3 regions of the Brevibacillus sp. AG162 genome follow, and region 3 is predicted to be linked to each of the others. Evidence: riboswitches for the same ligand, from Rfam matches in the RefSeq annotation. Region 3 holds a riboswitch; each other region holds the start of a gene.
What was found. A riboswitch is a leader RNA that binds a small molecule or an ion and turns the genes downstream of it on or off. The one in region 3 is predicted to bind cyclic di-AMP.
Positions count from the first base shown of each region.

Region 1 (7,848 bases), on a different contig from region 3:
TCCGGTTTGTTGTAGTGAATGGCGTTGTTCAACAAATTTTCCATGACGCGGCGCAGCTTGGTCTCATCCGCTTCGATGTGTAGTTCATTGGAGATGCGCAGCTTCCATTGAAAGGTAAGGCCTGCCTCTTTGATTCTTGGCAAATAGTCCTCGATGATTCCTCTCAAGAAGCCTTTGACATGAATGCGGTTAATGTTGAGTCGGACTTCGGAGCTTTGAGTGGTGAAGTCCTGCAACTCATCCAGCAGCTTTTCCAAGTCCGTCGTTTTTAGCTCGATTTTGCTCATCTGTTTCTGTATTTTGGTCATATCCGTCACTCGACCAGAGCCGATATATGACGCATACCCTTTGATCGTGGTGAGAGGTGTGCGGAAGTCGTGGGCGATCGAAGCAATCATTTCGGCCTGTCTTTCTTCCGCTAAGCGAAGCTCATCCACCATTTCCCCGAAATATCGAAAGAGTTCCCCAAATTCATCATGCGAGCGATACGTAAATGTAACCAGCCGCTTCCCTTCCTGGATTTCTTGGGTGACGCGCGATAATTCGTTCACGGGTCGTAGTATCCAGCGAACGAACAAAGCGAGTAGAACCAATCCCACCAGACTAATGCTTCCGTAAATAAACCAAAGCATCATGGAAACCCCTGTTGTCGCCATCATGTCGTAATCATCTGTATAGAAATAAACAACGATCTCCCCTGTACGCGGTGGCTCCTGCTGAAAATGGTACTCAGCTACGACTTTGAGGTCACTTTGCTTGGAAGAATCGCCACGGTTTGATGAGGAGGGAGAAGGCATTTTCAAATTATAGGCGCGTGATGTTTTGCTGTAGATGGTGTTTCCATTGGCATCCTTCACGAGCATGCGATACATCACGTCGTCTGGCAACTGCTTTTCAAGCTCCAAGCGTTCGATTGGGTCCTTGAAATTACTGACGAGAAGCAGTTGATTGAGCATGACCTTCTCTGCGGCTTCCTTCTCAGCCTGGTACTGATTATGACGATCATTTTTGAGTTGACCGACAATAATGTCTTGAAAAACAAATTTGAACAACAAGATGTTGAGTGTGATCAAGGCAATGAAGGAGAGAAAAATTTTATTGCGCAAGCTCATTTAAAGCTTCTCCCCGATAAATACGTAGCCTGTCCCCCATTGAGTTTTAATGAACTGACGCTCTGTTTCCAGCTTTTCACGGAGGTTTTTGATATGGACGGTCACTGTATTGAGCGAGCCATAACCATATCCCCAGACACGGTCATAGATTTGCTCTCTTGTAAAGACGATGCCCGCGTTTTCTGCGAGGAAGGTGAGCAGTTGAAATTCTTTTGTAGAGAGCTCTATTTTTTGATTGCATACATAAACGGAATACGTTTCTTTATGAATTTCCAGGTCCTTGAATTTTAAAACCGTAATCGGAGAGGAAGCTGTTTCTTTCTCAGGCTGCTCTTCGGTATGCTTGCGAATGCGCTCATAGCGGCGCAGGTGAGCACGAATGCGAGCGAGCAGCTCTTCTGTATCAAAAGGCTTCGTGATGTAGTCGTCTGCGCCGATTTCGAAGCCGACTACCTTATCTACCGCTTTTCCTTTTGCACTGAGAAACAGTATAGGCAAATCCCACTCACGGCGAATTTGAGAGCAGAGCTCGTAGCCACTCATGTTGGGCATCATAATATCCAAAAGGATCAGGTTGGGCCGCTCTCCTTGGCTGAGCAGCGAGAGTGCATCTTCTCCGCTTTCTGCGGAAGAAACGGTGAAGCCCTCGTTCTCCAAAATGTCTTCTAGCAGTTCAATAATCTCCAGATTGTCATCGACAATTAAAATGTGATCTTTCACCGGAACAACCCCCAGTTACTTCTATTAATAAGGAATGCCATTCAAAGAATGGGTCTTGTCTATCATAACATGCTTTGACCTGATCAGGGGAAGAAACCCCGTAAGTTATTAAGTTGTTCTAATATGTGAGGGCACCTCTTTAGACCAGGTACTAAATTTCGTCAGAAAAAGCCAGAGACGATGTGTCCCTGGCTTTTATTATTTTGCCGAACGACTATTTTTGAGCTGGTTTTTCCGGCAACGATGCAGCTTGCACCGCTTTTTCCTTTTTCGGAGTTTCTGCTTTCGCTAGAACAGGAACGCTGAGACGCTTGGCGCCTACATAACGCTTGCTCCAGTAGTATGGATCGTTCAACTTGGTGTTGACGACTCCACGACCAGATTCCGAGTGCACGAATGTGCCGTCTCCAATGTAGATACCCACGTGAGAAATGCTGCGACCGTTCGTATTGAAGAACACGAGATCGCCTGGCTGCAAATCTTTTCTGGCTACCTCTGTACCTAATTCGTACTGAGAAGCAGAATTGTGAGGCAGGTCTACACCTAACGCATCAAATACGTAGCGCGTGAAACCGGAGCAGTCAAAGCCCTTTTTGGACGAGCCGGAAGATTTGTAAGGGGTACCGTACAAGTTGCTGACTACTTCACTCAGAGTATTCTCCTCAGCAGCTTGTGCAGCGCCTGCCCCCATAGCAAGCAATCCAGCCATAAATAAAGATAAAACCACCTTGCGCAAAAGAAACTGCTCCCTTCGTGAGCCTACGAGGTTAGCTGAAGGGTTCGGTCGAAAGGACGCCCTAGGCTGCTAGGAGTAGCAACCATTCACCCCAAAAACATGGTTCCCCCGTTTCCGCCAAGCGGAATTCGGCTATTTTTCGATGTTTTTTTACACGCACTCTTACGAAGATTCTACGCCAATCCTTTTTTTCCTTCTTTTTCATCTGCTCGTTCACATATTCGTCACATAAATGCCGTCAAATGCTGTAACGTTTTCGTTCGACAGTGCAAGCCGCCTTTCGACGCAGGCTTGTTCTGCCTTACGGGACAGCTCGTCCGATTAGGGCAGGAAATTGTCTCCGTCCAAGGACGGAGGGAAAAACCAACCGCACGCCCGTTATGGGAAGCCTATACCGAGGGCTACAATAAGGGCATAACGTTCCACAAGCACCACATGCAAAACGAATGGAGGTAAGCGAGTAATGAGCGAACGGTCTGGCAAAGTTCTACTCGGGCTGGTTCTGCTGCTAGTCGGTGGGTTGGTTCTTCTAGATCTGGTGGGTATCGATATCGGAGACTTGCTCGGGTTCATCATTCCCGGCGTGATTATGATATACGGTGCCAAAAAGATTATGGGACAAACCGGTTCACGCTTTTGGGGAATCCTAGTCTTCCTATTCGGGTTCCTGATGTTGATTGGCAAGCTTGACCTACTGTTTCACGCGCTTCTGGCTATTGGGGTGATTTATCTGGGATATCGCTTACTGCGTCCCAGCCAAGAACCTAAACAAGCGCCACCTGCTTGGGAGCGTGAATGGGCCCAAAAAGTATTAAAGGAAGATACGCTAGACGCTTGGGAGAGAAACGTAACCAAACGGTCATGACCGTTTTGGTAACCGTAATAACACTGTGTCGCAAGAGTCTTTTGGATGAACAATATGATGTGATATGATGAGGAGGAAAAAATAATGAGTATCTTTAAACGTTTGCGTGACCTGACAGTAGCTTCGGTGAATGATGCATTGGATTCAATGGAAGATCCGGTAGTGATGCTGAATCAATATATGCGTGACATGGAAGTAGAAATCGGACAAGTTGAAGTAGCGGTTGCCCGTCAGGTTGCACTGGAAAAGAAATTCCGTCAGCAATTGGACGAAGCCAATGCTCTGATCGAAAAACGCGATCGACAAGTCAAGCTCGCCTTGACTGAGGGAGAAGACGAGTTGGCTCGTCGAGCACTCGCTGACAAGAAGCAGTACGAGGGACGTGCAGCGGAATACGAAGCTCTCTACCTGTCGGCATCCGAGGCAGCTACGCAAATGCGCGAGAAGCTGGCTGAGCTGAAGGAAGAGTTCTATAAAATGCGTGCGAAAAGGTTCACACTGATGGCACGTGCACAAGTAGCTCGTACACAAAAGCAAGTCAATCAAGCAGTTGTCGGTATCGGCAATCAGTCCGCAGGCCGTGGCTTCGCCCGCATGGAAGAAAAAGTCATGCGCATGGAAGCAGAAGCGCAAATGAGTGGGCAATGGCGCCAAACGAACCGCGCTTGGGAGAACGCTTTGTCTGATCTGGAAAAGGATGATCTCGATGCAGAACTTGCCAGCATCAAAGCATCCATTAAAGAAGCAAAAACACCAGTAGCCAAACCAGTACAATCCTAATTCGACAGGAACTGGGGGACTAGGTGTAGAATAGATTGTGTCAATTCGGCAGCCTGTGTACATCAGGCTGCTTTTCCCCTAGGAGGTACGATTCTTGCAGGACTTCTTGGTCTTTTTGCGACGGTTTATCGCTGAGCCTGGACGCGTCGGTAGTATAATCCCCAGCTCTCGTTTTTTATGTGAGCAAATGTTGAAAAGCGTCGATTGGGCTTCAACCGATGTGATCCTGGAGCTGGGACCTGGTACAGGGGCATTTACCCAAACGATCTATCAGCGCTTGCGTCCCGGCACACAGTACGTGCTTGTGGAACGAGATTCCCATTTTCGCTCTATGCTTCAATCACGTTTTCCCGATCTTCCTATCAGGGAGGAAGCGACTAAACTTAGGTCTTACTTGGAGGAGCAGAACCTTGAAGGTGCAGATGTCATTGTCTCAGGTCTGCCATTCGCCAATTTTCCACAAGAGCAGCGGGCAGCAATTCTGGACGAAGTTCAATCTGTACTGAAGCCAGGGGGCCTATTTATTACATTCCAATATTCGCTACAACTCCAAGCTGAGTTGCAGGGTCGTTTTCCCTGGGTTAAGATCGACTTTACCCTGTTGAACATTCCGCCTGCATTCATCTATACATGTCGTAATGGTCAAAGTGAAAACGATCAGCATGGGGCGTGAGAGAGGAGACTTTTGTGAAACTGTCCCGTTTGCACAAAATGGTGGCTGGTATCCTGATTATTTTTACAGGAATCGGCCTTTTGTTAGATAGTTTGGGTATCATTTCGTTCGGTCTGTTTGATCTGTGGCCGATGGTGCTTATTTATTTCGGCCTTCGTTTGTGGGGGCAGAAAAATCGGATTGGCGGAGGGATTCTATTCTCCCTGGGGACCATCATCATGATGGACATGTGGTTTGGTGTCGGGATTGATGATTTATTCCAGTTTGCTGTGCCAATCGTGTTTATTTATTTCGGGTTTCAGTTGATTCGGGGCAAGAACAGCAAACGAGATCAACGTGTCAATCAACCATTGGGCGATAGGGGGACCCCATCTGCTGCGGAGACGATTGTGACAAGTGAGGCGAGTGTTCCGAGTGACGTGAAGGTTTCAACAGAGGAACGCCCTTGGCTAGACAGCTGGCACAACTGGAAGCATGTTGGTGGCAAAATTCCTCATCACGAAAGAATGACTTCTTCACCTGATGACACGTTGCCAAAAGATTCCCGCAGTTCTCTGATTGGAGATTATCACCTGACCTCGGGGCGTTTTGAACTGAATCACTTGCATGTCTGGCATGGAATCGGGGACGTTGTGATTGATCTTTCCCGGGCAGTGTTGATGCGGGATGAGGCGCTTCTTGTCGTAGAGGGCTGGGTAGGCGATGTGACGATTTATGTGCCTGTCGATCTTCCTGTATCGGTAACGGCAGGGTTGAGTATTGGAGACCTGGAGGTGCTAAGCCACCGTCAGGGAGGTATCAATCGCAGTGTTAAGATCCGTTCTGATCAGTATGATGAAGCATTGCAAAAAGTAAACTTGCATATCTCGCTGCTTGTCGGCGATATAAAAGTCAAGTACATCTAGGAGGTACTGGCGAATGCGTCGACAGCGATTGGCAAGTATTCAGTGGCAATACGTGCGCTATGGCATGTTACTGGCCGTCAGTGCAGTTACTGCCGCGTTTATTTGTTTCTTTTGGCTATACTTTTTATGGAAAGATCACCCCGGGATTCATCGGTGGTACAACGAACTGATCAGCGACCGCAACCTCGTGTGGTGGCTTGAAGAATATATAGGCATCAATCTGCCTGCCGATCCAGAGGGCTTGATTCAGCTTGCTGCTTTTGTTGTTTCTTTACCTGCAGGTGTCTTAGTGGCATTGATCATTTCCTATATCATCGGCAATTTGTTGAAAAAGAGACTCAGTGTACTGTGGGAAGCTGCCATGAAGCTTGGGCGCGGGATGCTGTCGTATCGGGTTCCTGAATTGGGCGTCGATGAAGTCGGCGAATTAGGATGGCAGATCAATCGCTTGGCTTCACAATGGGAAGAGCAAGTGGCATCCTTGCAGCGGCTGTCGAACCACAATGCGGCTCTCGCAGAACAATTGAAGCATGCAGCGGTAACAGAGGAGCGTCAGAGATTGGCGAGAGAACTGCATGATGCAGTCAGCCAGCAGCTGTTCGCCATCGCCATGACGACTGCGGCGATGAAGCGGCTTGTAGAAAAAAATCCTCAACGTGCAGCCCAGCAGATTGAATTGGTCGAAGAGATGGCAGCTGCTGCACAAGCGGAGATGAGGGCATTGCTCTTGCATCTTCGCCCGGCTACGTTACAAAACAAGTCATTGAAGGAAGCCATTCTGGAACTTTTAGATGAGCTAACGCGTAAAAATACCATGCAGCTGACTTGGGAGATCGAAGACGTCGAAGGCTTGCCGAGTGGAATCGAGGATCATTTGTTCCGCATTTTGCAGGAGTCCTTGTCCAATACATTGCGGCATGCTAGAGCCACGCAGATCACAGTGAAGCTGTTTACGCTGCAAGAGCAGGTTCGCCTGCGAGTAACGGATGACGGTGTTGGTTTTGATCCGGATGGGGAGAAAATGACGTCCTACGGTTTGCGCAGCATGCAAGAGCGCGTAGCAGAGGTCGGAGGCTCCATGGAGATTTATTCGGCGATTGGGAAGGGGACGCAAATTGAGGTGCGTATTCCTCTAATGTCACAGACGGAACGGGAAGGGTGAAGGCTCAGTGATTCGGGTACTACTGGTAGATGATCACGAAATGGTTCGGATGGGTCTGGCTGCTTATTTGTCTACAGAGGACGATATTGAAGTCGTAGCAGAGGCAGGCAGTGGAGAAGAAGGGGTGCGAATGACGCAAGAGCTGCGCCCAGATGTCGTTCTGATGGATTTAGTTATGGAGGGCATCGGCGGTGTGGAAGCGACTAGGCGTATTCGTGAAAGCTGTCCATCCAGTAAGGTCATTGTCCTGACCAGCTTTATTGATGACGAAAAGGTATATCCGGTCATTGAAGCGGGGGCATTCAGCTACTTGCTGAAGACTTCGCGTGCAGCCGAGATTGCAAAGGCAATTCGCTCTGCTGCGGCGGGTGAGCCAGTTCTGGAATCGAGGGTAGCAGGAAAAATCATGGCCCGTTTCCGTCACGGTCAAGAGTCCCATCCCCATGAGCAACTGACGCCGCGCGAGTTGGAGGTTTTGAAGCTGATCGGCCAGGGCAAGTCCAACCAGGAGATTGCTGATGAGCTGATTATCGGGATCAAAACAGTCAAGACACATGTCAGCAACATTCTTGCCAAGCTGAACGTGGAGGATCGCACGCAAGCGGCCATTTACGTGCATACGCATAGCTTAGGCTAATCACATAGCATCATGTATAGGTAAACGCGCCAAAAAGCTCCTCAGTAATCAGGGGCTCTTTCGCGCGTTTACTTGTTTAAACAGTTTTCTTGTACACAAACCGTGAGTTTTTTTCGCAGATGTGGTAAAGATAGTAAGTAACGAATGAGAGATAACGGAAAGGAGGGACGGGCTATGAGGCACAAACCTCAAACACGCTCCAAGGTGCTTTCGGCTGACAATGGTGTGGATATCGTTGGCGATGTTCACGGCTGTTAC
Region 1 is NZ_VFNO01000009.1:55,876-63,723, reverse strand. It holds gene FB479_RS23135 (sensor histidine kinase) at 1-1,112, opposite strand, end outside; gene FB479_RS23130 (response regulator transcription factor) at 1,113-1,832, opposite strand; gene FB479_RS23125 (C40 family peptidase) at 2,047-2,568, opposite strand; cyclic di-AMP (ydaO/yuaA leader) riboswitch at 2,573-2,712, opposite strand; gene FB479_RS23120 (LiaF transmembrane domain-containing protein) at 3,032-3,433, shown strand; gene FB479_RS23115 (PspA/IM30 family protein) at 3,518-4,213, shown strand; gene FB479_RS23110 (class I SAM-dependent methyltransferase) at 4,308-4,886, shown strand; gene liaF (cell wall-active antibiotics response protein LiaF) at 4,901-5,791, shown strand; gene FB479_RS23100 (HAMP domain-containing sensor histidine kinase) at 5,805-6,953, shown strand; gene FB479_RS23095 (response regulator) at 6,961-7,590, shown strand; gene prpE (bis(5'-nucleosyl)-tetraphosphatase PrpE) at 7,765-7,848, shown strand, end outside.
Region 1: linked by a shared signal. The riboswitch ahead of FB479_RS23125 (C40 family peptidase) and the one ahead of FB479_RS26670 (quaternary amine ABC transporter ATP-binding protein) in region 3 are both predicted to bind cyclic di-AMP.

Region 2 (7,848 bases), on a different contig from region 3:
ACTCCAGCGCTTCGGCTGCCGCGATGAAGCTGAGATTATTGCCCCGAAAGGTTCCGTTATGCTCGCCCGGCAGCCACACATCAAGCTCCGGCTTCAGGAGTGTAAGCGAAAAGGGCAAGCCGAATCCCCCAATCGATTTGGACAGGCACACGATGTCAGGTGTAATGTCTGCCTCTTCAAAGCTGAAGAAAGGACCCGTTCGTCCGCATCCCGCTTGCACGTCATCCACGATTAACAGGATGTCGTGTTTGCGGCAGATACGCTCGATCTGTCTCAGCCACGAGGCACTCGCTACATGGATGCCGCCCTCCCCCTGAACGGTTTCGAGGATCATAGCTGCGGGGAGAGGTACGCCGCTGCCATCGTCTTCGAGCAGCCGTTCAATATAAACCGTAGTGTCGATTCCCTCGCCCATGTACTTATCAAAAGGCAGAGCCATCACATGGGAGAGCGGGACACCTGCTCCCTTTCTTTTCATCCGGTTGCCTGTGGCAGCCAAAGAACCAAGGGTCATTCCGTGAAAGCCGTTCGTAAAGCTCATGATCATCTCTCTCCCGGTGGCTTTGCGGGCGAGCTTCAATGCTGCTTCCACCGAGTTGGTCCCGGTTGGCCCTGGAAACATCACTTTGTAGGAAAGCCCTCTTGGCGTGAGTATACTCTCGTGAAATTGGGTGAGCAGCGCTTCCTTTGCTTCTGTCGCCATATCCAGGCTGTGCGTGATTCCGTCCTGTTGCAGGTACTCCATCAGCTTTTTCTTGATCGCAGGGTTGTTGTGTCCGTAATTGAGCGCACCCGCACCTGCAAAAAAGTCGATGTACTCCTTGCCCTGACGATCCCAGACCGTATGCCCGCTCGCCTTGGTGAAGACGACAGGAAAGCTGCGGCAATAACTTCTCACTTCCGATTCCATCTGGTCAAACACAGATAAATGTGATCTCGTCTCGACAATCGTTTTCATGCAAAACCTCCTTATGAAATGGTGGGAACGGGACCGATTCGGTACGTCCATTCCGGCTCGTGTGTACGTCCCGGAAACAATCTTGCGGGAAAGCACTCCGTTACTTCACATTCGGTAGCAAGCTCCTTGGCGATTTTCGTGAAAAGCGCACGGGAAGCGCCGTTTGAAGGGGAGACTGTCGCCTCCAAAAAACGCACGTCACTCTTGGCTGTTCGCTGAAGCATTGTCCGGAGCATCGCTTTGGCAATTCCTTGACCGCGCTTGCTCTCGGATACCCCAATCTGCCAAACAAACAAAGTATCCGGAGACTCTGGCGGATGGAAGCCCATTACAAAACCGACAGCTTTGCCTTCTTCCTCTGCAATAAGGCATGTGTCCGAAAAATACTTGGCAAACAACAAGTAGGCATAGGAAGAATTCAGGTCAAGCGTCTTTGAATCTCTTGCCAGCTCCCACATGCTTGCTCCATCCTCCTCAGTCGGCAGGCGCAGGACGATGCGGTCTCGACTTGTCGCTTTCAAAGATTTCACCTCCTTTCATCAGCCGGCACGAAAGCGGCTCAGAAACGCCTGCAAACGCGGGCTTTGCGGATTGTAAAAAATTTGCTCGGGAGAACCTTGCTCGACAATCGTGCCACCGTCTGTAAAAATGACGCGATCCGCAACATCGCGAGCAAAATCCATCTCATGGGTGATCAACAGCATCGCCATCTCACCTTCCCTGGCGATTTCCTTGATCACGGCAAGCACCTCGCCCACTAGCTCCGGATCGAGCGCGGACGTTACTTCGTCGAACAGCATGACCTTTGGACGCATCACCAGCGCACGGGCGATTGCCACTCGCTGCTTCTGCCCTCCAGAAAGCTGGGAAGGATAAGCAGCCAGCTTGTCATCGAGCCCAACTTTTTTCAACATCGTCACGGCCCGTTCTTTTGCCTCCTCCTTGCTCATACCCAAGACATGGATCGGAGCCTCTGTTACATTTCGCAGGATGGTCATATGCGGGAACAGATTAAAATGCTGGAAAACCATCCCGATATTCCCACGGATGCTGTGCAAATGCTTCTCATCCGCCTTGACCAGTCTGCCGCTTACTTGCTTCTGCCATAAATTTTGACCAGCCACCTCAACTGTTCCCTCCGTCGGCTCCTCCAGCGTCATCAATATACGGGCGAGCGTCGTTTTACCGGAACCGCTCGGGCCAATGACCGCAATTTTTTCCCCAGGATGAATATCTAGGTCAATCCCTTTTAAAATTTGCAGGTCACCATAGGCTTTGCTCACATTTCGGTAACGAACGACGGGTTCCGTCTGTATGCCTGTTTTCATGTCGATCACCTCTGCATGTACTGTTTATTCCAAGACTGCTCCCATTTTTTGATCAAAAGGGAGGAACCGTAGCTAAGCACCAGAAACAGAAGTCCCACCACCGTGAACGCCTCCAGATAACGGAACGATTCGGCACCGATGATCTTGGCTGTCGCCAGCATTTCCACTAAGGTAATCGCTGACAGGATGGGCGTCTCCTTGAACATGACGATCAAATAGTTGCCCAGCACGGGGACCACTGGACGGATCGCTTGCGGTAAAATAATGCGCAGCCATGTCTGCCCGATGGAAAAGTTCAGTGCCCGTGCTGCTTCCCATTGCCCGCGGGGGACAGCATCAATGCCGGATCGGTATACTTCTGACAAATAGCAGCTGTAATGAATACCCAAACCAAGAACACCAGAGGTTAGGGGACCAAGCGAGATACCAATCGCCGGAAGCCCGTAAAAGAGAAAGTACAGCTGCACGAGAAGCGGCGTGCTGCGGACAAATTCGATAAATGCCGCGGAAGACCAGGAGAGCACTCGCCTTTTCGACCTGCGCCCGAAGGCAAGTACCAAGCCCCCGACCATGGCTAGGACAAAACCGGCCAGCGTCGCCACAATCGTCGTTTGGATCGCTTGCAAAATTTCAGGAAGGATACTCCACGTAAAAGACCAGCTCCACATTTTTCTTACGCCCTCCCTGCATGAAAGCGCCTTTCAAGCCACCGCATCGCAAGTGTCAGTGGATACGCCATGAGAAAGTACATAACCAAAATCACAAAGAATATTTCAAATGTTCTGGACGAGTCAGTTGTACGCAATATCATGCCCTGGAACGTCAAATCCGCAAGAGTAATCAATGAAATCAGGGATGTACCCTTCAAAAGTTCAATCAACAGATTTCCGAATGCAGGAAGCATCATGACGAGGGCTTGCGGCAAGATGACCAGCTTCATTCGTTGCCATGCTGTCATATTCAAGGCAATCGCCGCTTCGGTCTGTCCTTTTGGAATCGCCTGAATGGAGCTGCGCACAACCTCTGATCCATAAGCGCCGTAGTTGAGTCCCAGCGCAATGACTCCCGCAGCCAGAGGCGGTAGTTCGATCTCCAACAGCGGCAAAGCGTAAAATAACCAGAACAATTGCACTAAAAGAGAGGTCCCGCGAAATAACTCTACGTAAACCGTACTCACAATACGAATGCCGCTCCATCGGCTGAGACGTCCAAACCCTGCCAGAAATGCAACAAACAGAGCGACAAGCACCGACAAGACTGTCACCTGGAGAGTGGTTCCAGCTCCTTTTGCCAATAACGGCAGAAGATCACTCATAGCTTCTCCCTCCACTACTGCTGCAAAAGCTCATTCGCTGTCATATCACCCGGCAGCTCCTGCTCAGTAAAACCGAAAGGCTTCAAAATTTCCAACAGTTCCCCTGATTCTTTCAGCTTTTGCAACTCCTCATTGTAGGCTTTCACGAACGCTTCATCCTCTTTGCGGAAGGCCGCTGCCCCATAACCGCGTACGCTCTTCCCTTCAATTTCCGGTTGGACAAAATCCATCACACGCTCCAGCTGGTCGTCTTTGGCGCTCTCAAGCATGGCTTGCAGGGATGGACCTGTCATCGTTATGGCATCCGCTCTTCCTGCCTGCAAAGCGGCTATGGCAGAAGGTTGATCAGGAACAAGCACCATCTGTTCCTTTTTCACTCCCGATTTTTCGAGATACTCCGTTTCGATGCCGCCGCTCATCACCGCTACTTTTGCCTGCGGCTTAGCCGCAATGTCTTTGTAGCTTTTAAGACCGAGCGGATTGCCCTTCTTCACTGCGAGAGCCTCCCCGATGCTGTATTCAGGGTTTGCAAACGCAACCTCTTGTGCCCGTTTTGGAGTGATGTACATACCGGCCGTGATGATGTCAAATCGCTTCGCCTTCAGTCCGGGAATCAGGGAGCCGAACTCGGTAAGCACGCCATTCATCTCATTGATTCCCATCCGTTTCAGGATCACTCGCGCCACCTCGACCGCTTCTCCCGTCAGCTTTCCATCTGGACTGGCATAGGCGTACGGCTTTTCATTGGCGAAGCCTACCGTGACAAACCCCTGGCTCTTGGCTTTTTTTAGCGTATCCTGGCCTGATTCAGTGGTATTCCCGCCTGCTACTTGCTGGGCTTCCTGTGTTCCCGCGCCGCATCCTCCTAACAGCAAGACACACGTCAGGATCGCCATAGCCCCCCATCTCGCTATGCTAGTCTTTGTCATTCCTCTTGCCCCTCTCTTTTATGAGAAATGGTAGAAAAAAAGTCGGCACATCGCTTCCGCTTCAGGAGGGCCATCCCTGACGGAAAAGCAAAATGCGCCGACTGATTTCTCTAAATACGCATGCCAAATATCACGGGAAGAGCCAACCATCTCCTCAATGGACATGGGCGCCCGATACTTGCATCAAAAAGATGACATGCAACTGATGTAAGATTACTCTGCTTTAGCCGACGAGGTTAGCTGACGGGTAGGATGGCAGTTTTGCACCCCTTCTGTTTGCACAGAATTAACCCCGGATAGATGGTTCCCCCGCTTCCGCCATGAGCGGAACTAGGCCCTTATTTGGTTGAGGTTGGTATCTTGTTCTCCTCTCACGAATCATTATGGTTAACTTGGGGGTTATGGTAACATAACTGTCTTTACTAGCTCACCCCGCATATTCCCTTATTTTCAGCCCTCACTCCCTCTCAGATGAAGTTACCCCTGATTACCAGTCGTATCCAAAGATATCCTTCCATATTCTGTCTCGTCCATTCACATTAAACATAATTAGATTAGTCATTTGTAAAAAAGAAAGGCGAACAAACGGCACCTTCCTTTTTCCTCTTTTATTTATCTACGGTGTCCCTGACGCTTACGCAGTAAGACTCCCGTTTCATTTTTTAATGAATTGGTTACTTATTTGAAATGTGCATACAAGCCAGTTATCCATTCGTATTTTTCACTGAAGGTTTCTTTAGCACTGGTTCACTCCTTATGAAAGTTATTGCGACCATGACTTCTTTCCACTCTGCGAATTATAGGGGGTAGTGAGATTAAGTAGCCGATTAATCAACATCCAAATCATTTGCAAACCATCTGCTTTTGTAAAAATCACCGGAACACAGGCACAATTGAACGAAATCTTTGTTGCCACTTCTTCTACTTCTTCTATACATCTACGGGTGACACGAGCGGCTCACTTGTACAACAACATCAGGATCATCAAGTGCTAGAATGCGGTTGGCCTGTAGTCCATGAGCAAGGAAAGCACCTGAGATGGAACGCAATGACAGGATGTCCAGCCAGTCGAGCAGCTGCATAGGCGTCTGTGGCAGCGGCACAAGCCAAATGAATACCCAGTAATTCCTTCTTTCCTCGTCCTATTTCTCCATGCTTCACGATTAGAAACTGTCCTTCGATTAACTTCCTCTACCTTTTTATCTATGCAGCTAGTAAGGAAACCGTAAATTGTATTAACAATCATAATTGTGTGGGTGCAGCTGTCTTGCCGTATCCTTAATCGATGGAGAGAATGATCTTTCCATGTGCTTTATGATTGATGATTTGTTCATGTGCTTTTTTGGCATCCTCAAGGGCCAATACTTCTCCGATCTCCGGATGTAAAATCCCGGTTTGGAGGAACGCCTCAACAGCATGTAGACTCTCCTCGTACTCGTCGGGCAGCGCGTTCCAAAGAGCTAGCCCTAAAATATCTGCTTCTTTCATCATCACCAATCTCGGATTGATTTCAATACTGCCCCGATTTCCAACTACAACGACACGGCCATAAGGTGCGAGTATTTTTAGATCAGTCTCCAAATTCACATTTGCCAAAAACTCGATGATTACATCGGGTCCTCTTTCTTGTGTCAAAGACATGATTTTCTCCATTGAATCTTCCGTGATGTGATCGAGCACGTGTGTAGCTCCTGAAGCTTTCACCAAAGCTTTTCCCTCTTCTGTACTCGCCGTTCCGATCACGGTCGTCCCTAAGCCTTTTGCCATTTGAACAGCCAATAATCCAACACCGCCGCTTGCCCCGTGTATCAGAACAGTCTCGCCTGGCTTAATTTTCGCCCTGTGAAATAGTGCCCGGTAGGCAGTAAGTGCTGGAATGCCAAGAGACGCCCCTGTTTCATAGGAAATTGACTCCGGCAAGCGATGGACCGCTTTTGCATCACAAACTACCTTTTGTGCATACGTACCAGTATTCCGCTTTGCCAGTAGAGCGGCGACGAATACGCGATCTCCCACTTTGAGATGCGTTACTCCCTCACCTGTTGCATCAATCACACCGGCGCCATCAAATCCAGGGGTATATGGCAGCTCCGGAATATAAAAGGAGTACGTCCCAGTGCGAATATACGTTTCATTTGGGTTTACACCTGCTGCATATAGTTTGACACGTACTTCATAAGGAGCTGGGATCGGTTCGTTTAGTTCCGCGTACTGCAAGACTTCGGGTCCACCAAACTCTACTATTTGAATAGCTTTCATTTGTATTCCTCCCATTTGTATTCCTCCCATTCATACAAGGATGTAATGGTCGATCACTTCTCAGGTTCTATCGATGTATAAAACCACCACGCGATAAGCTAGCGTGGTGGTCATACAGAAATCTATTCTACTAGATTGTTCACGGCTTCTTTTCCATACGGTTTTGCCATCATTCGTTCCCACAACGGGATAAACTGTTTGATTAATGGTCCAATCGCCAAAGCCGTCACCAGTGTCCCAACCGATACAGGACCTCCGAGTAAAAAACCTAACACTGTCACTGTGCATTCAATTCCGATTCTGGCTTTGCCGATGTCCCAACCCATTCGTTCATGTAGGGCCAACATGAAGCTGTCGCGTGGTCCAGCCCCTAGACGTGGCGAGATGTACATTCCTGTACCGAAAGTATAGATGAGCAAACCCGCGGCGAAAAAAACGACTCGCTCCATGACTGTCTCTCCGATGGGAACCCATTTCAGCCACATGAATAAGTCGATAAACAGCCCGAAGAAGATCATGTTCAAAAACATGCCCACGGTAGGCTTTATTTTACCAATGACATAGGATGCGAAAATAATGCTCGCACCCATGATTTGTGACCACATGCCGATCGTTAATCCAAATGTCTTTTGCAATCCGATATGCAGGGTATCCCACGGGGCAACACCCACATTGGCTTCGATCATCGTGGCAATTCCAAATCCCATGACGGCCAATCCAAGCATAAACACACTATACCGAACGATAAGTGGATGAAGCAACAGCTTCCTGTGCATGATTTTCCCCCTTTTGGGGGTGTTCAACCCCCTCATTCATTGCCCTCTTTCGTTACAACAAGGGGGAGATTGAGCGAATGCTACGCATCCTTTTGTATCAACAACTGCCAAGACTTGACCAAGCATACGATCACCTACTTTCCTACCGTGTAAATGATATGGGTTCATGATCTACCATTAGGGGGAAATGGCTTCATGTAATCGTTTGCCCTGATTATCAATCAAGTCACATATTTTGTCTACAACTTAAACCATTGAATTCCAGCTTGATATTATGCTGAGT
Region 2 is NZ_VFNO01000010.1:66,923-74,770, reverse strand. It holds gene ectB (diaminobutyrate--2-oxoglutarate transaminase) at 1-958, opposite strand, end outside; gene ectA (diaminobutyrate acetyltransferase) at 970-1,479, opposite strand; gene ehuA (ectoine/hydroxyectoine ABC transporter ATP-binding protein EhuA) at 1,498-2,286, opposite strand; gene ehuD (ectoine/hydroxyectoine ABC transporter permease subunit EhuD) at 2,292-2,954, opposite strand; gene ehuC (ectoine/hydroxyectoine ABC transporter permease subunit EhuC) at 2,960-3,601, opposite strand; gene ehuB (ectoine/hydroxyectoine ABC transporter substrate-binding protein EhuB) at 3,616-4,530, opposite strand; cyclic di-AMP (ydaO/yuaA leader) riboswitch at 4,742-4,877, opposite strand; partial or broken gene FB479_RS31050 (biotin-independent malonate decarboxylase subunit gamma) at 5,432-5,661, opposite strand; gene FB479_RS24245 (NADPH:quinone reductase) at 5,809-6,789, opposite strand; gene FB479_RS24240 (YczE/YyaS/YitT family protein) at 6,912-7,565, opposite strand.
Region 2: linked by a shared signal. The riboswitch ahead of ehuB (ectoine/hydroxyectoine ABC transporter substrate-binding protein EhuB) and the one ahead of FB479_RS26670 (quaternary amine ABC transporter ATP-binding protein) in region 3 are both predicted to bind cyclic di-AMP.

Region 3 (7,848 bases):
TATAAATTCCTATACGATCACAAAAATTCGGCAGGTGCCCAGCTGCTTGAACAGTGTAAGCAAGTCACGTCCCTCCGCCCACTCATCAGGAAAGAGGTAGACGGAATGGTAGCGCAGCAAGGATTCCTGATCGCGGTAGCACTCGTCAAATGAAATGGGCAAAAAACGCTGAATCGTCTTGTCTCCAGGCCCCGCTGTCAATGAAAAGGCACCAGGATTCCTTCCCCAAAACGCAGGCAAACTGTCGCAGCATAGTGTCTGGACAAAAGAAGTGAAAGCTTCCCCCTTGCCCATTACAAGATAATGCTTCATAGCAGCGCCTCCCTTTCCTTATTGGAGATCCTCAATGGACGAGATGTTCATGTACGAAGGAACCACGAGTCCGATTTTGGTTCCGTCGAGATTCGGACCCAAATCCTCGATTTGCCCACCAAATTTTTTTAAATAGCTCGTATCTGTAGACGGCAGCCAAGCCGCAACCATCCCATCTACATCCCCAATGGCAACTCCTGCCCACATCGGTCCAGTCTGAACCTGACTCACTTCGACTTCATACCCCAGCTTCTGCTCCAGCACATGCTCTACGACGTGTGTGCTGGCAATTTCAGAATCCCATGCTACATACGCGAGAGTCAGCTTCTCTTTTTGGACAGGCTGGATGCCCGCCACCCATTTCGCTACTTTGGCTTCGTTGTTTTTTACCCATTCCGCAGCAGCCACTTCCGGATCTTTTCCGTCAATCATTTGGACCATGACCGACTCCATGTCGGCTGGCTCCCACCAGAACTTATCCAGAAATTGATAGGCAGCAGGCAGATCCTCTTTCAGCCCTTTTCGCACGATGGTATGGATTTGTTCCGCTCCGCCAAAGCCGTTCTTCGGGTCCGCCAAATATTTCAAATCCATCTTTTTAAACATCCAATGGGGCGTCCAGCCCGTAATGATAATCGGTTCCTTCGCTTCATACGCCTTGATCAAAGCTGCTGTCATTGCTGCATCTGAGCCTTCGACAAGCTGCCATTTATCCAAGCCATATAGATTCATGACTTCCTCTGTCTTCACCATCGAGCCTGCTCCTGCATCGATTCCGATGATTTTGTAGTCGAGCTTTTCTCCCAACGCGTTGTCCGATGTCTCAGAAGAAATTGGACCGATCACCGTTGCTGTCGGTATTTGTGTGTTTGTGTTTGGACTAGAGCAGCCTGCGAGCCAAGCCGTCGCTCCCATCATCACTGCCAGTAAAGCTGGAACCTTTTTGTTCATCATGTGTTTCTCTCCTTTTTTCCTGCATGTTGAGTAAGCCGATCCAAGACGATAGCGATGATCACGATGGATAGCCCCGCCTCGAATCCTCTTCCTATATCCACTTGCGAAACGGCGCGATATACGTCTGCACCCAAGCCTTTCGCCCCGATCATAGCCGCTATGACCACCATCGACAGGGCGAGCATGATGCACTGATTGACGCCCGCCAAGATCGTCGATTTCGCATACGGCAGTTGCACTTTCACGAGCTTTTGCCACCCGGTTGCGCCAAAGGCGTCCGCCGCTTCCTCCATTTCCTCTGGGACCTGACGTATGCCTAAGTTCGTGAGTCGCACGATTGGCGGCAAAGCAAAAATAACGGAGGCAATGACTCCCGGCACCTCGCCCAAGCCGAAGAAAAAGATCGCGGGAATCAAGTAAACGAACGCTGGCATCGTCTGCATCAAATCAAGTACTGGCGTGACCAGATTGCGAAACGTATCGTGTCTCGCGCAATGAATGCCCACCGGAATCCCGATGGCGATCGAAATCATGGTGGCAGTGAGGACGAGTCCCAATGTCTCGATCGTTTCATCCCAGTACCCCAAGTTGTGAATGAGAGAAAGTCCGATAACCGTAAAGACCATGGATGCTTTTCCTGCAAAAACCCATGTGGCGCCCCCTAGCAGCAAGATGAGGATCAGCGAAGGTATCTCTGCCAAAACCGTGGAACAGTAAGTCACCATCGTGGAAATGACGATAGACACCGGATCAAACAATACCCCTTTGTACTGGCCCAGCACCTCCACGAACCCTTCCATCCATTCGCCAATCGGCAGCTTAGGCACGACGTCCATCACTCATCACCTCTGCTCTCTGGTGCTCTTGGACATTGACTTTGCCTACCAGCCCGCCCAACACCGCTCCTTTTACGATGACACCCAACAAACGCTGCTGCTCGCCCACTACCGCAATCGGGACGTGCAGGTCTGCCATCATCGGGAACAAACTGTGCAGACGTGCGTCAGGCGAAACGGTAGGGAGATCGGTATTCATGATCGTCTCCAGCGAATCTCCCGTACCGATCGCGAGTGATACGTCATACGCCGTAATCAAGCCGAGCAGTGTACGCTTTTTGTCCACGACGTACAAGCTGGACACGCCGTTATCCATCATGAGTTGCAGCGCTACTCGCGCCCCTTTGTCAGGCGTAATTGCTTCTGCCCGTTTCATCACATTTTCAGCAACGAGCACCCTGGACAGGTCGGCATCCTCGACGAACTTCCGTACGAACTCATCCGCTGGGTCTGCCATGATTTCTTCCGGGCGGCCGATCTGAATGATCTGTCCGTCCTTCATAAAGGCAATCCGATCGCCCAGCCGCAACGCCTCGTGCAAGTCATGTGTAATGAACAGGATCGTCTTTTTCATCGTCATCTGAAGCTCCAGCAGTTCATCCTGCATGTCTTTTCGAATGAGCGGGTCCAGTGCACTGAACGCTTCGTCCATCAAGAGAATATCTGGATTATTAGCCAACGCCCGCGCCAATCCGACCCGCTGGCGCATCCCTCCACTCAATTGATCCGGGTACGCGTTTTCCCACTCGGTTAATCCAACGAGCGCAAGCGCTTCCCGTGCTTTTTCTTGCCGGAGCCCGGGCGGTACTTGTTGAATCTCCAATCCAAACTCGACGTTTTCCCGTACCGTTCGCTGCGGAAACAGGGCGAAATTTTGGAAAACCATCCCGAGCTTCTTCCTCCGAACCTCGCGCAAGGCTGTCGCCTTCATGTCCACGATCTCTTCGCCATCGATCTCGATGCTTCCGCTCGTTGGGTCAATCAGTCGATTACACAGTCGAATTAACGTTGACTTGCCGCTGCCGGACAGGCCCATGATGACGAAGATTTCACCTTCCTCGACTTCAAAGCTGACCTGATTGACACCGATGGACTGGCCGGTTTGCTTGTAAATTTGTTCTTTCGTTCGTCCTTCTGCCAGCAGCTTCAAGGCTAACTCGGGCTGCTTGCCGAACACTTTTGTCAGTTGATGGACTTTCATTTTGGGCATGGTATCCCCCATCTTTCGTTTTTTTCGTGAATGAAAAAAGCCCGCGAAGTTTCCACACTCCAGCAAAACCAAGCAGGTACGCTTGATTTTTACTTGTGTTGAAAATCCGCAGGCTTACGTAATACCTGGCGTCCATTTTCAGGACTCCCTGTACTCTGTCTTCCTGATTTCGATTGTCAGCGGTTTATGTCTTACCGACTGCCTCCCAGCGATCCACACCATTCCCTTCGTCTGTATCGCGTAAGCTGCTCGTCGGTATTTCCATAAAAAATAGGCCGATACATGATTCTTCTCCAGAACAAAGGTCCTAAAGAAAAAGCCTGCATCGGCCTATCACACGCCCGCAAGGAATCTCCTTATTGCGTATTATATGCCTAGACTTTATCCATCCATGACCTTCCCTGCTTTGGCCGACGAGGTTAGCTGACGGGTAGGATGGCAGAGAAGACATTTTCTCATCCCTCCTGATCACTCAGGATTAACCCCAAAAGATTGGTTCCCCCGCTTCCGAGAATCTCGGAACTAGGCCGTATGTGTTGTTTCTTATTTGAATGGTGATTGTGATTTGAATTATACGCTCGCTTCCAGTTATTGTGAACGTTCGTTTAGCACAGTTTTAACTCGATTCTGTTTTTCTTTATGAGTCGGATTGGATTAGCTGTTCGTTGCTTATTCGATTGAAAGATTAGTGCGTTATACTCGCTGTTGTGGTGGGGAGGAAACAGGAGAAAACGCTCAGATTCTTGGAACCCCTGCACGGGAGCATGGGATGCCCGGCTCCGTGAAAAAAAGAGAAACCGCGTCCAAAGATCTTCGCTTATTTCTCCTGTTTCCTCTACGAGCTGTTGGGAGTCTACATGCTTTTTAAAGACCGCTTGAATGCTGTTTTCAAGATGAAGAAAAAAGCAGCGTGGGAAGAAGAACATTTCCAGTCCTAGCGCTTCTGGAGCCCAACCAAGCGGAGAAATGAATGGCGGGGGTTTTCAGCTTCAACCTCTGCGAATACATCTTCGAAACTCTACTTTTGAAGCGCTCCCGACATTCATTTCGGAGCGGACAGTCTAACCCCTTGCGGGGCGTAGGCCGAAGCGTAGACTGGAAATGGGCTTCTTCCCCTCCACTACAGCCACTTCCTACCACGAAAGCAAAAAGCTCCCGCCTCATTGAATCAGGCAGGAGCTTTGCTTTTCAAAGACACGATGATTATACGACGTCGTAGCCTTGGTCTTCGATTGCTTCTTTTACTGCATCGAGAGTCAAGTCGCTCTCGTTGTAGGAAACCTCAACCTTTTTTTCAGCCAGGTTCACTTTGCCTTCAGCACCCAGTTCTTTCAATGTGTTCTCGATGCGCGCTACGCATTTGTTGCAAGACATGCCTTCTACGTTCAATGTGATATTTGTCATGATCAATCTCTCCTTAAATGATAATTGTATAGGTAAGGCGGACAAAGCCGCTTGTTACTGTTGTTACAGCTTTACTCGTTGCAGTCTCAGTGCGTTGAGTACAACGGATACGGAGCTGAAGGCCATTGCGGCACCGGCAAGCCATGGAGCGAGGAAGCCGATTGCGGCAATCGGGATGCCCAAGGTGTTGTAGGCCAATGCCCAGAACAGGTTTTGCTTGATGTTGCGGATGGTGAGTTTGCTCATCTCGATGGCGTCTGCGACACTGGTCAGTTCGCCGCGCATCAGGGTAATATCGGCTGCTTCCATCGCCACATCTGTACCTGTACCGATTGCCATTCCGACGTCAGCGGTAGCGAGTGCAGGAGCATCGTTGATACCATCGCCGACCATCGCGACTTTTTTGCCTTGTTCTTGCAGTTTTTTCACTTCTGCGGCTTTGCCTTCGGGCAGGACTTCTGCGATGACGTGATCGATTCCTGCTTCACGGGCAATGGCCTCGGCAGTTTGACGGTTGTCACCGGTCATCATGATCACAGTCAATCCCATTGCTTTCATGCGCTGAACAGCTTGCTTGGAGGTTGGTTTGATCGTATCCGCTACGGCAATCAAGCCAGCGAGCTTGCCTTCGACGACTGCGAGCATCGCTGTTTTACCAGAGCGCTCCAGTTCCAGCATGGTATCAGATACTGCTTGGTACGAAATTTGATGTTTTTCCAGCAAGCGGCGGGTACCGACGAGTACTTCTTTGCCAGAGACGGTTGCCCGGATACCGAAACCAGGAATGGCTTCAAATGAACCAGTATCGGACAGGGTGATTCCTTTATCTGCAATTCCTCTAACGATGGCTTGAGCCAATGGGTGCTCGGAGTTTTTCTCAGCGGCACCGACCAAAGAGAGCAGCTCTTGCTCTTCGATATCAATGGCAATGACGTCTGTCAGTTCTGGCTCGCCTTTGGTTACAGTCCCTGTTTTATCGAGGACGATCGTATCCAGGTGGTGAGCCGTCTCCAGATGCTCCCCGCCTTTGAACAGGATGCCCAGCTCAGCTGCGCGTCCAGAACCCGCCATGATCGAGGTCGGTGTAGCCAAACCGAGGGCGCACGGGCAAGCGATTACGAGTACAGCAATTGCTTTTTCCAAAGCCTCACCGAAGTTGCCAGGTATAACGAAGAAGTACCAGATCAAGAAGGTAAGAATAGCAATCCCTACGACGATTGGGACAAAAATCCCAGAGATACTGTCAGCTACGCGTTGAATTGGTGCTTTTGTTCCTTGTGCTTCTTCCACTACTTTAATGATTTGCGCCAGAGCCGTTTCTTTTCCGACTTTGGTTGCTTGAACCTTCAAGAAGCCGTTTTTGTTCAAAGTGGCCCCGATGACGGTATCGCCTGCGGCTTTATCCACCGGAATGCTTTCACCAGTCAGCATGGACTCATCAACAGCGGACTGTCCTTCCATGACGATGCCATCGACAGGTACTTTATCGCCCGGCTTCACGTGAACGACGTCGCCCAGTCTCACTTCTTCTACAGGAATGGTCATTTCGACGCCATCCCGTACGACTACTGCTGTTTTTGCTTGCAAGCCCATCAGCTTGCGGATCGCTTCCGAAGAGCGTCCTTTCGCCTTCATCTCAAACAGTTTACCCAACACGATCAAGGTGATCAGTACCGCACTGGTCTCAAAGTACAGCTCTAGCATGTGGCCGCCATGAGCACCGATGGAGTCGATCGCTACCCACAGGCTGTAGAAATAAGCGGCCGAGGTACCGAGAGCAACCAGCACATCCATGTTGGCACTCTTGTTGCGAAGGGCTTTGAAAGCTCCCACGTAAAACTGTGCTCCGATGATGAATTGTACGGGTGTTGCTAATGCGAGCTGTACCCACGGATTCATCAAGATTTCAGGCAGCCAGATAAACGAGGTGAAGGAAAAGTGGCTCACCATCGACCAAAGCAGCGGGAGCGACAGAATCGCGGAAATCCAGAACTTGCGGGTCTGACGTTTAATTTCTTCCTGGCGACGATCTACTTTTTCTTCTTCTTTTCCTTCTTCCTTGCGAGTCGCCTGATACCCGAGCTTTTCTACCTTTTGAATAATGTCCGTCACACTTACCTGCGATGAATCGTACTCGACAGTGGCTGTTTCCATCGCCAAGTTCACGTTTGCCTTCAGAACCCCGGCTGTTTTGTTCAAGCCTTTCTCGATCCGTGTGGAGCAGGCCGCACATGTCATTCCCGAGATGTTTAGCTCCACCTTGTCAGTAATGACTCCATAGCCGAGCGATTCAATTTTGGAGCGGATGTCGTCGATGTTCGTTTTCGTTGGATCGAAGACGACTGTGGATTTTTCCAAAGCCAGATTGACGTTGGCGGTTTCCACTCCCTCCATTTTTCCCAAGCCCTTTTCGATGCGCAGTGCACAAGCTGCGCAAGTCATCCCTGAGATTGCGACTGTTGCCTCTGCTGTTTTGGTACTCATTCTAATCCCTCCAAATACCCTATAGGGGTATATTTTATCGTATCGTTTCCCTTACGTTGTTTCCTGATCACACCTTTACTATACAATACCCCCTCAGGGTATATCAAGTACTTTTTTCAATTTTTTTCTAAATGGGCTTTTAAGTGCTGAAAACACAGGGAGATCTTAACGGCAATGTCATCCCCCAGCTTTACACCGTTAAAAGAAGGATGTGACTAACAGCTAATTACTTACGTATTAGTTCAGAGTAAGATCATTCAGAAACAAATAGCTTTAAGGAGATTAAATGATGGAAACGAAATCACGGAAAGTCATTTTAGTTGGCACCATATGCTATACGATTTTAATTTTATTTTTTATGTTCTTTGCGTTTAACAGGCTCGACGGTGCAACTAGTGTAGATGGATACACCTTTATCCTTGTTCCAGAAGGAGTACCACTTAAATTTCCAGAACTAAATTATTCATGGATTGTTGATTTTGGAAACATTGCTGCTTTTATCCCTTTTGGAATACTGTTTCCCCTGTTGTATCGTGTACGATTTGGGAAGTTCATATCCTTGTTTGTCTTAGCGATTCTCGTTCTAGAAACTTTTCAGGCTTTAACCTATCTTGGTAGCTTTGATGTAAATGATGTGATATCCAATAC
Region 3 is NZ_VFNO01000012.1:155,411-163,258, forward strand. It holds gene FB479_RS31100 (hypothetical protein) at 10-312, opposite strand; gene FB479_RS26660 (glycine betaine ABC transporter substrate-binding protein) at 331-1,266, opposite strand; gene FB479_RS26665 (ABC transporter permease) at 1,263-2,102, opposite strand; gene FB479_RS26670 (quaternary amine ABC transporter ATP-binding protein) at 2,086-3,312, opposite strand; cyclic di-AMP (ydaO/yuaA leader) riboswitch at 3,705-3,851, opposite strand; gene FB479_RS26680 (copper ion binding protein) at 4,516-4,716, opposite strand; gene FB479_RS26685 (heavy metal translocating P-type ATPase) at 4,780-7,200, opposite strand; gene FB479_RS26690 (VanZ family protein) at 7,487-7,848, shown strand, end outside.